DNA from 3 places in the Streptomyces sp. TAA040 genome. Region 1 is predicted to be linked to each of the others. Evidence: riboswitches for the same ligand, from Rfam matches in the RefSeq annotation. Region 1 holds a riboswitch; each other region holds the start of a gene.
What was found. A riboswitch is a leader RNA that binds a small molecule or an ion and turns the genes downstream of it on or off. The one in region 1 is predicted to bind cobalamin.
Positions count from the first base shown of each region.

Region 1 (3,825 bases):
GGTCCCGAACGAGGGCGGTACGCAACGCGTATGAGACCCCATGCCGAAGTGATACAGGTGTGGCCCCGGGACCAGCGGGTCCGCCTCGTGGGTGAGACGTACTCGGTGCTGGACACGCCCGAGGGCGGCCCGCCGGAACTGGTGCTCGTGCTGCGGGACGCGCCGGAGCACGAGCGGCGCTACCCGGTCGAGCGGCATGGGGCGCGCTTCGAGGCGACCGTACCGGCCACGGACCTGGTACCGCCGCGCCGGGACGCGGGCGCCGCGGAACCGGAGAAGTGGGACCTCTACCTGGCGGTCGGCCGCGGCGCGAGCTCCCCGGCCGGCGGGGAGGCAGCGGACCGCCCGGACGGCGACCGTCCCGGGGAGGAGCGACTGCGCATCGGCCGCGTCCTCGACGGCATCGAGGACAAGAAGCGGGTGATGCCGTTCCCGGCGCTCTCCGTACCGGCCGAGGACGGCGGGACGCACCTGCTCCGGCCCTTCTACACGGTGAAGAACAACCTCTCCGTGCTGTGCCGGACGGAGCCCGCCGCGGGCGGGGAGGGCGAGGGCTCATGAGGATCCGTTACCTGCTGCTCAACGCCTACGGCACCGGCGGAACGATTCGCACGGTCCTGAACCAGGCCAACTTCCTCGCCGCTGCCGGGCACGAGGTCGAGCTGATCAGCGTGCTCCGCACCGGGGAGGCGCCCCGCTTCACCATCGACCCGCGCATCCGGCTGCGAGCGCTGGTGGACCGCAGGGCGGATGCGGACACCCAGTGGTCCTGGGCGCGGTCCCGGCTGGCCGACCGTCCGGCGCAGGAGATCCCGGCCGGGGAGTTCGGGTACCACATCTTCGACCGCTACGTGGAGCGCGAGATCATCCGGTGCGTGAGCCGGATAAGGGACGGCATCGTGGTGACGACGCGTCCGGCGCTGAACCTCCTGGTGGCGCGTCACACGCCCGAGGGGCCGGTGCTGGTGGCGCAGGAGCACATGAACCTGGGCACCCACCGCAAGGACGTGCAGAAGGCCATCGCCCGCGGATACCGCAGGTTCGACACGGTCGCCGTCCTCACCGAGGGCGACCGGGAGGACTACGAGAAGCTGCTCCCCGGCGTCCGCATCGAGACGGTGCCCAACGCCCTCCAGCAGATCGAGCAGGTCCCGTCGACCACCGCCGGCCACACGGTGGTCGCGGCCGGCCGGCTGGTCAACCAGAAGGGCTTCGACATGCTGATCGAGGCCTTCGGCAAGACGGTGGACGAGGAATCGCCGTGGCAACTGCGGATCTACGGCACGGGCGAGAAGCGCGCCGAGCTGCGGGCGCAGATCGAGGAACTCCACCTGTACAACCACGTGTTCCTCATGGGCTACACCGACCGGCTGGACGAGAAGTTCGCCCAGGCCTCGCTGTACGCGCTCTCCTCGCGGTTCGAGGGGCTGCCCATGGTGATGATCGAGGCGATGTCGCACGCCCTGCCGGTGGTGGCCTTCGACTGCCCGACCGGGCCCGGCGAGGTGCTCACGGACGGCCGTGAGGGCTTCCTCGTGCCCCCTCGCGACGTGGACGGGCTGGCGGAGGCGCTCCGGGAGCTGATGGAGGACCCGGACCGGCGGATGGAAGCGGGCGACGCTGCGCTCCAGACCGCCCGGTCCTTCGCACCGGAGGAGGTGCTGCCGCGCTGGGCGGAGCTCTTCGAGGAGTTGAGCACCGCCCGCACGGCCGCGGGCCGCTGAGGACGCTCCCCCGCCTGCGCCTGTGGACCGGAGGGCGGCGGCACCGGAACCCGGTGCCGCCGCCCTCCGGCTTTCCCGCGCACTGTTGCGGACCCGACACGCCCTCACCACAAGATGTGGGGCTGACCGAAGAACCTCACCACAAGATGTATGCTCGTCCCGCTGTCATCAGGAGAATCCGGTGCGAGTCCGGAACTGTCCCGCAACGGTGAGCGCACCGCGGTACGCGTGCGCGAGTCCGATCACCTGCTGACTGCTTGCACACGTCCGGGCCTCGTGGGTTGGGCCGACGGACGCTGAGCGGCACGCCCTGTTCTGCCCGGGCGCCGCCGCGTACGCGCTTCCGCTCCATGCCCTCGAAGGCCCCCGCCGAGCGAGGGAGAGCACTCCTGTGACCACCGCCCCCACCCGACCCCGGTCGGCGTCGCTGCTCGACGCCCTGGCCGGTCCCGCCGCCGGGCTGCCCGCCACGGACCCCCAGCGGGTGGCCGATGCCGCACTGCGCGGCGCGAACGCCGGATCAGACGAGGCGGAACTGCGCACCCTGGCCATCGAGGCCGCTGCCGGGATGATCGGTGACGAGCCGCAGTACTCCGCCCTGGCCGCACGGCTCCTGACCCGGGCCGTCGCCGACGAGGCGGCCGCGCAGGGTGCCGGATCGTTCACCGCGTCGGTGGCCACGGGCCACCGGCTGGGCCTGATCGCCGACGGCACCGCCGCCTTCGCCGCCCGCCACGGTCAGGCCCCTGACGCGCTCGTGGAACGCGCGTTCGCGGACGGCGTCGACGACCGGCTGGGGTATTTCGGGCTCCGTACGCTGCACTCGCGCTACCTGCTGCGCCACCCGACGACCCGCAAAGTGATCGAGACGCCGCAGCACTTCCTGCTCCGGGTGGCCTGCGGACTCGCCGGCGGCACCGGCGAGGAGGCGCTCGCGGAGGTCGCCGAGCTGTACCGGCTCACCTCCTCGCTGGCCTACCTGCCCTCCTCCCCCACGCTCTTCAACTCGGGCACCCGCCGCCCGCAGATGTCCTCGTGCTACCTCCTCGACTCGCCCGTCGACGAGCTCGACTCGCTCTACGAGCGCTACCACCAGGTGGCTCGGCTGTCGAAGCACGCCGGCGGGATCGGCCTGCCGTTCTCCCGCGTCCGTTCCCGCGGCTCACTGATCCGGGGTACCAACGGTCACTCGAACGGGATCGTCCCCTTCCTGCGCACCCTGGACGCCTCGGTGGCCGCGGTGAACCAGGGCGGCCGGCGCAAGGGCGCCGCCTGTGTCTACCTGGAGACCTGGCACGCCGACATCGAGGAGTTCCTGGAGCTGCGGGACAACACCGGCGAGGAGGCCCGTCGCACCCACAACCTGAACCTCGCGCACTGGATCCCGGACGAGTTCATGCGCCGGGTGCAGCGCGGCGCCGACTGGTCGCTCTTCTCGCCCTCGGACGTCCCGGAACTCGTCGACCTGTGGGGCGAGGAGTTCGACACCGCCTACCGGGCGGCCGAGGCGGCGGGCCTGGCCCGTGCGACGGTGCCCGCGCAGCGGCTCTGCTCCCGCATGATGCGGACGTTGGCCCAGACCGGCAACGGCTGGATGACCTTCAAGGACACGGCCAACCGGACGGCGAACCAGACCGCGCGCCGCGGCGCGGTGGTCCACTCCTCGAACCTGTGCACCGAGATCCTGGAGGTGTCGGACGACACCGAGACGGCCGTGTGCAACCTGGGATCGGTCAATCTGGCGGCCCATCTCGCGGCAGAACCCAGCGGGGCCCCCGCCCCGGAGGGCTCGGGCCCCGGGGATACGGGACTGCGGATGGACTGGGAACGTCTGGACGCCACCGTGCGCACCGCCGTGACCTTCCTCGACCGGGTGGTGGACATCAACCACTATCCCACCGGGCAGGCCGCCCGCTCCAACGCCCGCTGGCGCCCGGTCGGTCTGGGGCTGATGGGGCTCCAGGACGTCTTCTTCCGCTTGCGGCTGCCCTTCGACTCACCGGCGGCCCGTGAACTCTCCACCAGGATCTCCGAGCGCATCATGCTCGCCGCCTACGAGACCTCCGCCGACCTTGCCGAGCGGTCCGGCCCGCACCCCGGT
Region 1 covers NZ_AUKR01000013.1:100,992-104,816, reverse strand. Annotated here, with positions in the region: gene H300_RS31860 (sulfotransferase family protein) at 1-34, shown strand, start outside; gene H300_RS31855 (hypothetical protein) at 31-561, shown strand; gene H300_RS0113515 (glycosyltransferase family 4 protein) at 558-1,724, shown strand; cobalamin riboswitch at 1,858-1,992, shown strand; gene H300_RS0113510 (ribonucleoside-diphosphate reductase subunit alpha) at 2,116-3,825, shown strand, end outside.

Region 2 (3,825 bases), on a different contig from region 1:
CGTTCCGCCGTCGCCTTGTCGCCAGCCATCATCCCCGCTCCGGGACGCCGTGTCGGCCGTCAGTCCGTCTCCTGGGTGTGCGGGGCCGTAGCAGGCGGATGGGTCGGACGGTCCCGCCCGCCGTCGCGGCCGGACACCACCACGACGACCAGCCCGACAACAAGGGCTGCTGCGACGACACGTCCGCTCGCGCGCGCCCACCAGGCCGGACGGGCCGCATTCGCCCCTCCCCTCGGCGGGCCCAGCCGTTCGGCCCGCCGTGCCGGTCTCAGCAGACGGAGCAACAACAGCGCGGCAACGGGTATCTGCAACAGCCAGAGAACGGTGCGCGGCCACTCACCGAACCAGACGTTGGTTCCGTACAGCAGTGTGTGCCACACGCTCAGCACGTAGACGACGATCACGAACCGGTGCAGACGCCGCCAGGTGTTCGCGCCGATGCGATGCCGGACGTAGAACAGCAGGCCGAGCGGAACTGCCAGGTACAGGGCCCCCTGGCCCAGGGGGATGGCGATCTGGCCGGTACCGGAGTCGTACCAGCCGGGCACGAAGCTGTCGGCGAAACCCACCCACAGGCGCCTGGCCCAGCCCACCTCCGACTCGTAGCGCACCAGCTCCGCAGCGAACATCAGCGCGTGGGCGAACATCAGCGCCGTGGTCGTCAGGCTCGTGGTGCGGTGCCAACGTTCCAACGTCTGCCGAGAGACAGGCGGCCGGGCGGTGCGCGGCCCCGACAGCAGCAGACCGAGTACGACCGTGCCCCAGGCCCACAGCAGACCGGACCAGCCGAACGCCTGGCTGAGCAGGTACATCCAGTAAGTGCGGGCGTCGTCCATGAACGGCATGACCGCGACGGTGTCCGAAGTGCCCGACTCCATGCGCACCCACAGCAACACGAACACGAGCGCCGTGACCACCACCGCAGCGGTGGCGTCGGGCAGGGCGGACCGCAGGTCGCCGCGCAGCGCGACGCGGTCCCCGGGAGGCCGCCCGCCTCCGGGCGGGGCTACTGACCCGCCGTCCAACGTGGCGTCTGGTGTCATCAGGGGCCTTTCGGGCATGGGCCACCGCGGCAACGGTGTGCATGTGTCGTGAGGGAACGAGTCTGGCTGATGGGGCGGCTATCCCCAGAGGCGTTATCCGGCCAAAGCTCCACCACACGCGTACAGGGGTCGCCCACGTACACGCTCCCCTCCGGATTCAGGACAACCGCCGAAGCCCCACTGTCTCAGGAGTACGAGCGCCCGTACGCTGAGGCACGCAGTCGGTTCGCGCCTCCCGTCCGCCCGGACACCGGGGGCGCGACGCAAGAGGGAACCCGGTGCGAATCCGGGGCTGTCCCGCAGCGGTGAGTGGGAACGAACGCCGTCGATGTCACTGGGCCCGCGCCAGGGCCCGGGAAGAGACGGCCGATAGGTGTCCGCCCCTTCGGCTGACGCGCCCGCGAGTCCGAAGACCTGCCGCTGCGTCCGCGTCCCGCGCGGGCTGTGCACGTGACCTCGTGGACTGGGTCGGCGGTACGGGCGGACGTACGTCGTGCGTGTGACCGCGCCTCCTTCCCTGTCGGTGTTCAAGGGCCGGTACGGAGGAGGATGGTGTGCGGGACCCAGCCGCTGCGCGTCGGCCTTTCCGACCCCGGGTCGACGTGGCGTCCGACGGACCGGAACGGGCGATTCTCGCACCGGTCGCGGGCGGGCTCCAGGAATGGGAGAGGTCACGCGGCACGGTGTCCGGCGTCTGCCACGGAACTCTGGGCGAGCTGTACCAGGGCCCGTTGCAAGCAGGCAGCACTCCGGAGATCGCGGTGGTGTCCTTCCCTGTGGACCGTCACTCCTGGGTGTACTTCACACCGAGGTCGACGGCCGGACCGCGGCGCTCGCCGGCGCTGGGTGAGAAGTCGTCAACAGCCGCGCGGATCTTTCTGGACCACTACGGTCTCACCCTGCCCCCGGGTGACTGGCGGACCCACTCCGAACTGCCGGTGGGCGTGGGGATGGCCAGTTCGACGGCGGATGTCGTGGCGACGCTGCGCTGTCTGTTCCGTGCATTCTCCCTGCCGTACGAGGAGGGCGTGGTCCTCTGCATCCTGGCGGAGATCGAGCGCGCGGACAGCGTCTTCCTCGACGAGTTCGCCCTGTATCTCAGTGGGCGGCACCGGGTGGTGCGGCGGCTGGGACCGGACATCGGCTTCCACACCGCCTTCGTCACGGAACCCGGCACGGTGGACACCGCCGCCGTCACCCCCCTGCTGCTGGACCACTACCGACACCGCGGCGAGGAGTACCAGCGGTGCCTGACCGAACTGGTGAAGGGCTTCGGCTCGCGCGACGCCGTCGCCGTGGCCCGTGCTGCGACGATCAGCGCCGCGTTGTCCCAGGAGGTGCTGCCCAAGGCGAGCTTCGGCAGTCTGCAAGCACATCGTGAGCGGTTCGGAGCAGACGGGATCTTCGTCGCCCACACCGGGTGCCTGGCCGGCTATCTCTTCGCCTCACGCCCATGCGCCCACGTCAAGGCCGAGCTCTCCGCGTTCTTCCACTCGCTCGGCCACCAGTGCACCTTCGCCCAAGGAGGCTACGGGTGATCCACCCCCACATCGCCGATGCCCTGAAGGTCCCGGACCTCGTCCGGCTCACCGATGGACTGGTCCTGCTGCGGTTCGAGTCGATGAAGATCTACTCGGCCCTGGCCGCCGTCCGCCACCTGCTGGAGCGGGGCGCGGTCCGTCCGGGCCAGACCCTGATCGACAGCTCCAGTGGGATCTACGCCTACGCCCTCGCACTGGCCTGCCACCGGTACGGCATGCGGTGCCACATCGTCGCTTCCACCACCGTCGACGCCACCACCCTGGCCCAACTGGAGGTGCTCGGCTGCACCATGGAACAGGTGAGGCCGTCGCGGAACCTCGGGCTCGACCAGGAGCTCCGCGTGCGACGCGTGCGCGAGATACTCGACGAACGCCCTGACCACCACTGGATGCGCCAATACCACGACGGCATCCACTACCTCGGATACCAGGAGGTCGCCGACCGGATCGCCGCGCAGTTCCCCGCCGCGCCGCTGACGGTCGTCGGAGGGGTGGGTTCCGGAGCCTCGACCGGCGGCATCGTGCAACGTCTGCGCACCCGGGACTCCACCGTCCGTCTGGTCGGCGTCCAGCCTTTCGGCAGCGTCACCTTCGGCAGCCAGGAGCACCACGACCCGGATGCGATCATCGCCGGCATCGGCTCGTCGATCATCTTCGACAACGTCCGCCACCATCTCTACGACACCGTGCACTGGCTGGACTTCACCCATGCCATGTCCGGTGCCGTCGCCCTGCTGCGCCGACACGCGGTGTTCGCCGGACTGTCCACCGGCGCCGGCTACCTGACGGCGTCGTTCGAGGCCAGCCGCCACCCCGACCGACTGCACCTGGTGATAGGCGCGGACACCGGACACCGCTACGTGGAACGCGTGTTCGCCCGGCATGCCGAGGCCCTGGATCCGGCCACGCTCACCCCCCGCGAGGTCCGCAGTCCGGAGGAGATGACCATGCCCTGGTCGAGGATGCTGTGGCAGCGCACGCCCTGCCCGGCAGGCTGGAAGGAGAGTGCCGCATGACCGTGGCCTGCCTGGAGTCTCTGACCTTCGGCCTCGGCCACCTGGTCCGCGCGGCCGACCAGTTCGGCGAGCGTGTACTGCTCCTCACCCGGGACCCCGCCCACTACGCCTACGAGCTGAACCGGCTGCCCACCGACGCCCTTGATGTCGTCGTGACCGACACCTTCGACGTGGAGCGCGTGGCCGCTCTGCTGAGGCGCACCCCGGAGTTGCGGGGGCTGGTCA
Region 2 covers NZ_AUKR01000016.1:1,913-5,737, forward strand. Annotated here, with positions in the region: gene H300_RS0115360 (ferric reductase-like transmembrane domain-containing protein) at 60-1,043, opposite strand; cobalamin riboswitch at 1,249-1,478, shown strand; gene H300_RS0115365 (GHMP family kinase ATP-binding protein) at 1,646-2,581, shown strand; gene H300_RS0115370 (pyridoxal-phosphate dependent enzyme) at 2,578-3,600, shown strand; gene H300_RS0115375 (ATP-grasp domain-containing protein) at 3,597-3,825, shown strand, end outside.
Region 2: linked by a shared signal. The riboswitch ahead of H300_RS0115365 (GHMP family kinase ATP-binding protein) and the one ahead of H300_RS0113510 (ribonucleoside-diphosphate reductase subunit alpha) in region 1 are both predicted to bind cobalamin.

Region 3 (3,825 bases), on a different contig from region 1:
CTCACGAAGGTGCTGCTCCCGGCCTGCATCGCCCCGCTGGTCGCCGGTGTGGCCGCGATGCTCGCCACCCGGCTGACGTACCGCACGACCCGCGGTGCCGACCCGCAGCGGACCTCCAAGGGGTACCGCCGGGGTCAGATCACCTCCGCCGCGCTGGTCTCACTGGCCCACGGCACCAACGACGCGCAGAAGACGATGGGCGTGATGACGCTCGCGCTGATCTCCGGCGGCGCACTCGGGGCCGACGCCGACCCGCCGATGTGGGTGATCGCCTCCGCGGGCATCGCCATCGCTCTGGGCACCTACCTCGGCGGCTGGCGCATCATCCGCACCATGGGCAGGGGCCTGACGGACATCGCGCCGCCGCAGGGCTTCGCCGCGCAGACCAGCTCGGCCGTGACCATCCTCGCCTCCTCCCACCTCGGCTTCGCGCTGTCCACCACGCAGGTCTGCTCCGGTTCGGTGATGGGCTCCGGTCTCGGCCGCAAGGGGGGCGTCGTCCGCTGGAGCACCGCGAACCGGATGTTCGCCGCCTGGGCCCTGACCCTGCCGGCCGCCGGACTGGTCGCCGCACTCGCGGCCCTGCTCGCCGAGCAGGGCGACTGGGGCGTCACCGCGGTCGGCGTGGGGGCCCTCGCTGCCTGCCTCGCGATCTGGCTCGCCTCCCGCCGCGAGGTGGTCGACCACCGGAACGTCAACGACACCGACCACGAAGCCCCGGCTGACGCGGGCGTCACCGACACCGGTGGCACCGCTGACACCCCGGGCACCGGTGGCACCGCAAAGGCGCCGGCCGGCGCCGCCACCGCCGACGGGTCGAGCACCGACGGGCCGCCCGCCGCCGGGGAGCGAACCCCGGTGAGCGACGCCGTCCTCGCCGTCTCTCCCCCGCCGGCCGGCCCCTCCGGCGCCGGGACCGCCGGCCCCACGGACGCCGGGACCGGCGACCGGCCGGCCGGCGACCCGGCCGCCGCCAACAGGTGACCAGGAAGGAAACCGCGCAATGAACATCGAGTGGGCATCCCTCGGCGCCGTCTTCGGCGTCAGTATCCTCGCCACCATCGCTCTGGTGGGCGTCTTCACCCTCGGCATCGTGGGCGGCTCGGCCCGGTCCGCGAACGGCACCGCCAGCGCGGGCGGACGGGTGCTGTCCGTCCTCAGCTACACGCTCTGCGGAGTCGCCGTGGCCTACGGCATCTACATCATCGCCGCCTGAGACCGCCCCGGACGGCACACCGCGGGGGCGTCGGCAGCAGAACTGCAGCGCTCCCGCGGTGTGCCCTGCGGTGTGTCTGCTCGCACTCTCCCGTCGCAGGTCAGAGGGGAGTTGACGGCTCCCCGCGGGCGTGGTGGACTGCCCGTTGCCAAACGGCGGCAGGAGAGGAAGCCGGTGCGAGTCCGGCGCGGTCCCGCCACTGTCACCGGGGAGCACGCCCCCACCCACGTCACGGCCCGCGGGCTGGAAGGCCGGGGGCGCTGCCGATCCGGGAGCCAGGAGACTCTCACCGCCGGTCACGTCGAGCCAGGGCGCGGACCCTGAGTGAGGACACACCCATGCCCGGCATGCTGCTGCCACCGCCCCCTCCGCGCCACCGGGGTGAGACGGCCGGCTGACGACGCCATGGCTTTCTCCCCTTCGGGCGCGGTGCTCGGCTACCTCGCCGACGTGCTGGTCGCCGACCCCCGCCGTGGCCACCCGGTAGCCGCTTTCGGCCGGGCCGCCACCGCCGCAGAACGACGCCTGTGGCGCGACGACCGGGCCGCGGGCGCCCTGCACACCGCGCTCTGCGCGGGCGGTGCCGCCGTGCTCGCCGCTGCCGTTGACCGCGCTCTGGCGGTGCCCGCGCGCCGCACCGGGACACCCCGACGGCTCGCCGACGCCGCGGGCGGCCTACCGGCGGTCGCCCTCACCGCAGCCGTCACCTGGTCCGTCCTCGGCGGCACCTCGCTGGGACGGGAGGCGCGGCTGGTGGCCGAGGCGCTGGCAGAGGAGGACCTCGGCACCGCCCGGGAACTGCTCCCGCGCCTCTGCGGCCGCGACCCGCAGGCGCTCGACTCCCCCGCCCTGGCCCGGGCCGTCGTCGAGTCGGTCGCCGAGAACACCTCGGACGCGGTGGTGGGCGCGCTGGTGTGGGCGGCGCTCGGCGGCGTGCCGGGGATGGCCCTCTTCCGGGCGGCGAACACCCTGGACGCGATGGTGGGCCACCGGTCCCCCCGCTACCGACGGTTCGGCTGGGCCGCCGCCCGGCTGGACGACGTGCTGGGCCTTCCGGGCTCCCGGCTGACCGCACTGCTGGCGGCGGCCGCCGGTCCCGACCCGGCAGGAGCCCTGCGGGTCCGGGCCGCGGACGCCGGCCGCCACCCCAGCCCCAACGCCGGGCCGGTGGAGGCCGCGTTCGCCGGAGCCCTCGGGCTGCGTCTGGGGGGCACCCTCGCGTACGGCGGGCGGGTCGAGCACCGACCGGTGCTGAACGCCGGGGGGCGCGCCCCGGGCCCCGCGGACATCGAGGCGGCCGTCCGGCTGTCCCGGCGGGTCGGCGCGCTGGCGCTCGGCGTCGCCCTCGTGGCACGGCAGGCGCGGCGCGCCGGGAGGAGGCGGCGTCATGCCGGATGAGAGGGGCGGCGCCCGGAACGCGGCCGGCACCCCCCGGGCGACGGGGGGCGGTCTGCTGGTGGCGGGGACGACCTCGGACGCCGGCAAGAGTGTGGTCACCGCGGGCGTCTGCCGGTGGCTGGCCCGCCGCGGCGTCAAAGTGGCCCCTTTCAAGGCGCAGAACATGTCGCTGAACTCCTATGTCACCCTGGAAGGGGCGGAGATCGGCCGGGCGCAGGCGATGCAGGCCGCGGCCGCCGGGGTGGAACCGAGCGCGCTGATGAACCCGGTGCTGCTGAAGCCCGGCGGGGACCGCACCAGCCAGGTGGTCCTGCTGGGGCGGCCGGTGGGCGAGATGAGCGCCCGCGGCTACCACTCGGAGCGCCGGGGACAACTGCTCGACACAGTCGCCGCCTGCCTGGCGGAGCTGCGGCGCGACCACGACGCGGTGATCTGCGAGGGCGCGGGCAGCCCCGCGGAGATCAACCTGCGGCAGGGCGACATCGTCAACATGGGACTCGCCAGGGCAGCACGGCTCCCGGTGCTGGTGGTCGGCGACATCGACCGCGGCGGCGTCTTCGCCTCCTTCTTCGGGACGACCGCGCTGCTCTCGGCCGCCGACCAGGAACTCGTCGCGGGCTACTTGGTCAACAAGTTCCGCGGCGACGTGTCGCTGCTGCGTCCCGGCCTGGACATGCTGCGCACGCTCACCGGGCGTCCGACGCTGGGCGTGCTGCCGTTCCGCCACGGTCTGGGCATAGACGAGGAGGACGGCCTGCGGGTGTCGCTGCGCGGCACCGTGCGGGAGAGCAGCACGGCGGCGCCGCACGGCGCGGACGTGCTGCGGGTCGCCGTGCTGCCTGTGCCGCTGATGTCCAACTTCACGGACGTCGACGCGCTGGCCGCCGAGCCCGGTGTGGTGGTGCGGTTCTGCGACCGCCCGGAGGAGCTGGCCGACGCCGACCTGGTGATCGTGCCCGGTACCCGCGGCACGGTCCGCGCCCTGGAGTGGCTGCACCGGCGGGGGCTGGCCGCGGCGCTGCGACGGCGGGCCGCCGAGGGGCGCCCGGTGCTCGGCATCTGCGGCGGTTTCCAGCTGCTGGGCAGCCGTATCGAGGACGAGGTGGAGTCCCGGGCCGGGACGGTCGAGGGCCTCGGCCTGCTACCGGTGCGGGTGCGGTTCCACCGGGAGAAGACCCTGGCGCGGCCGGAGGGCGAAGCCCTGGGCGAGC
Region 3 covers NZ_AUKR01000001.1:396,991-400,815, reverse strand. Annotated here, with positions in the region: gene H300_RS0101790 (inorganic phosphate transporter) at 1-984, shown strand, start outside; gene H300_RS0101785 (hypothetical protein) at 1,004-1,216, shown strand; cobalamin riboswitch at 1,382-1,501, shown strand; gene H300_RS0101780 (cobalamin biosynthesis protein) at 1,622-2,614, shown strand; gene H300_RS0101775 (cobyric acid synthase) at 2,604-3,825, shown strand, end outside.
Region 3: linked by a shared signal. The riboswitch ahead of H300_RS0101780 (cobalamin biosynthesis protein) and the one ahead of H300_RS0113510 (ribonucleoside-diphosphate reductase subunit alpha) in region 1 are both predicted to bind cobalamin.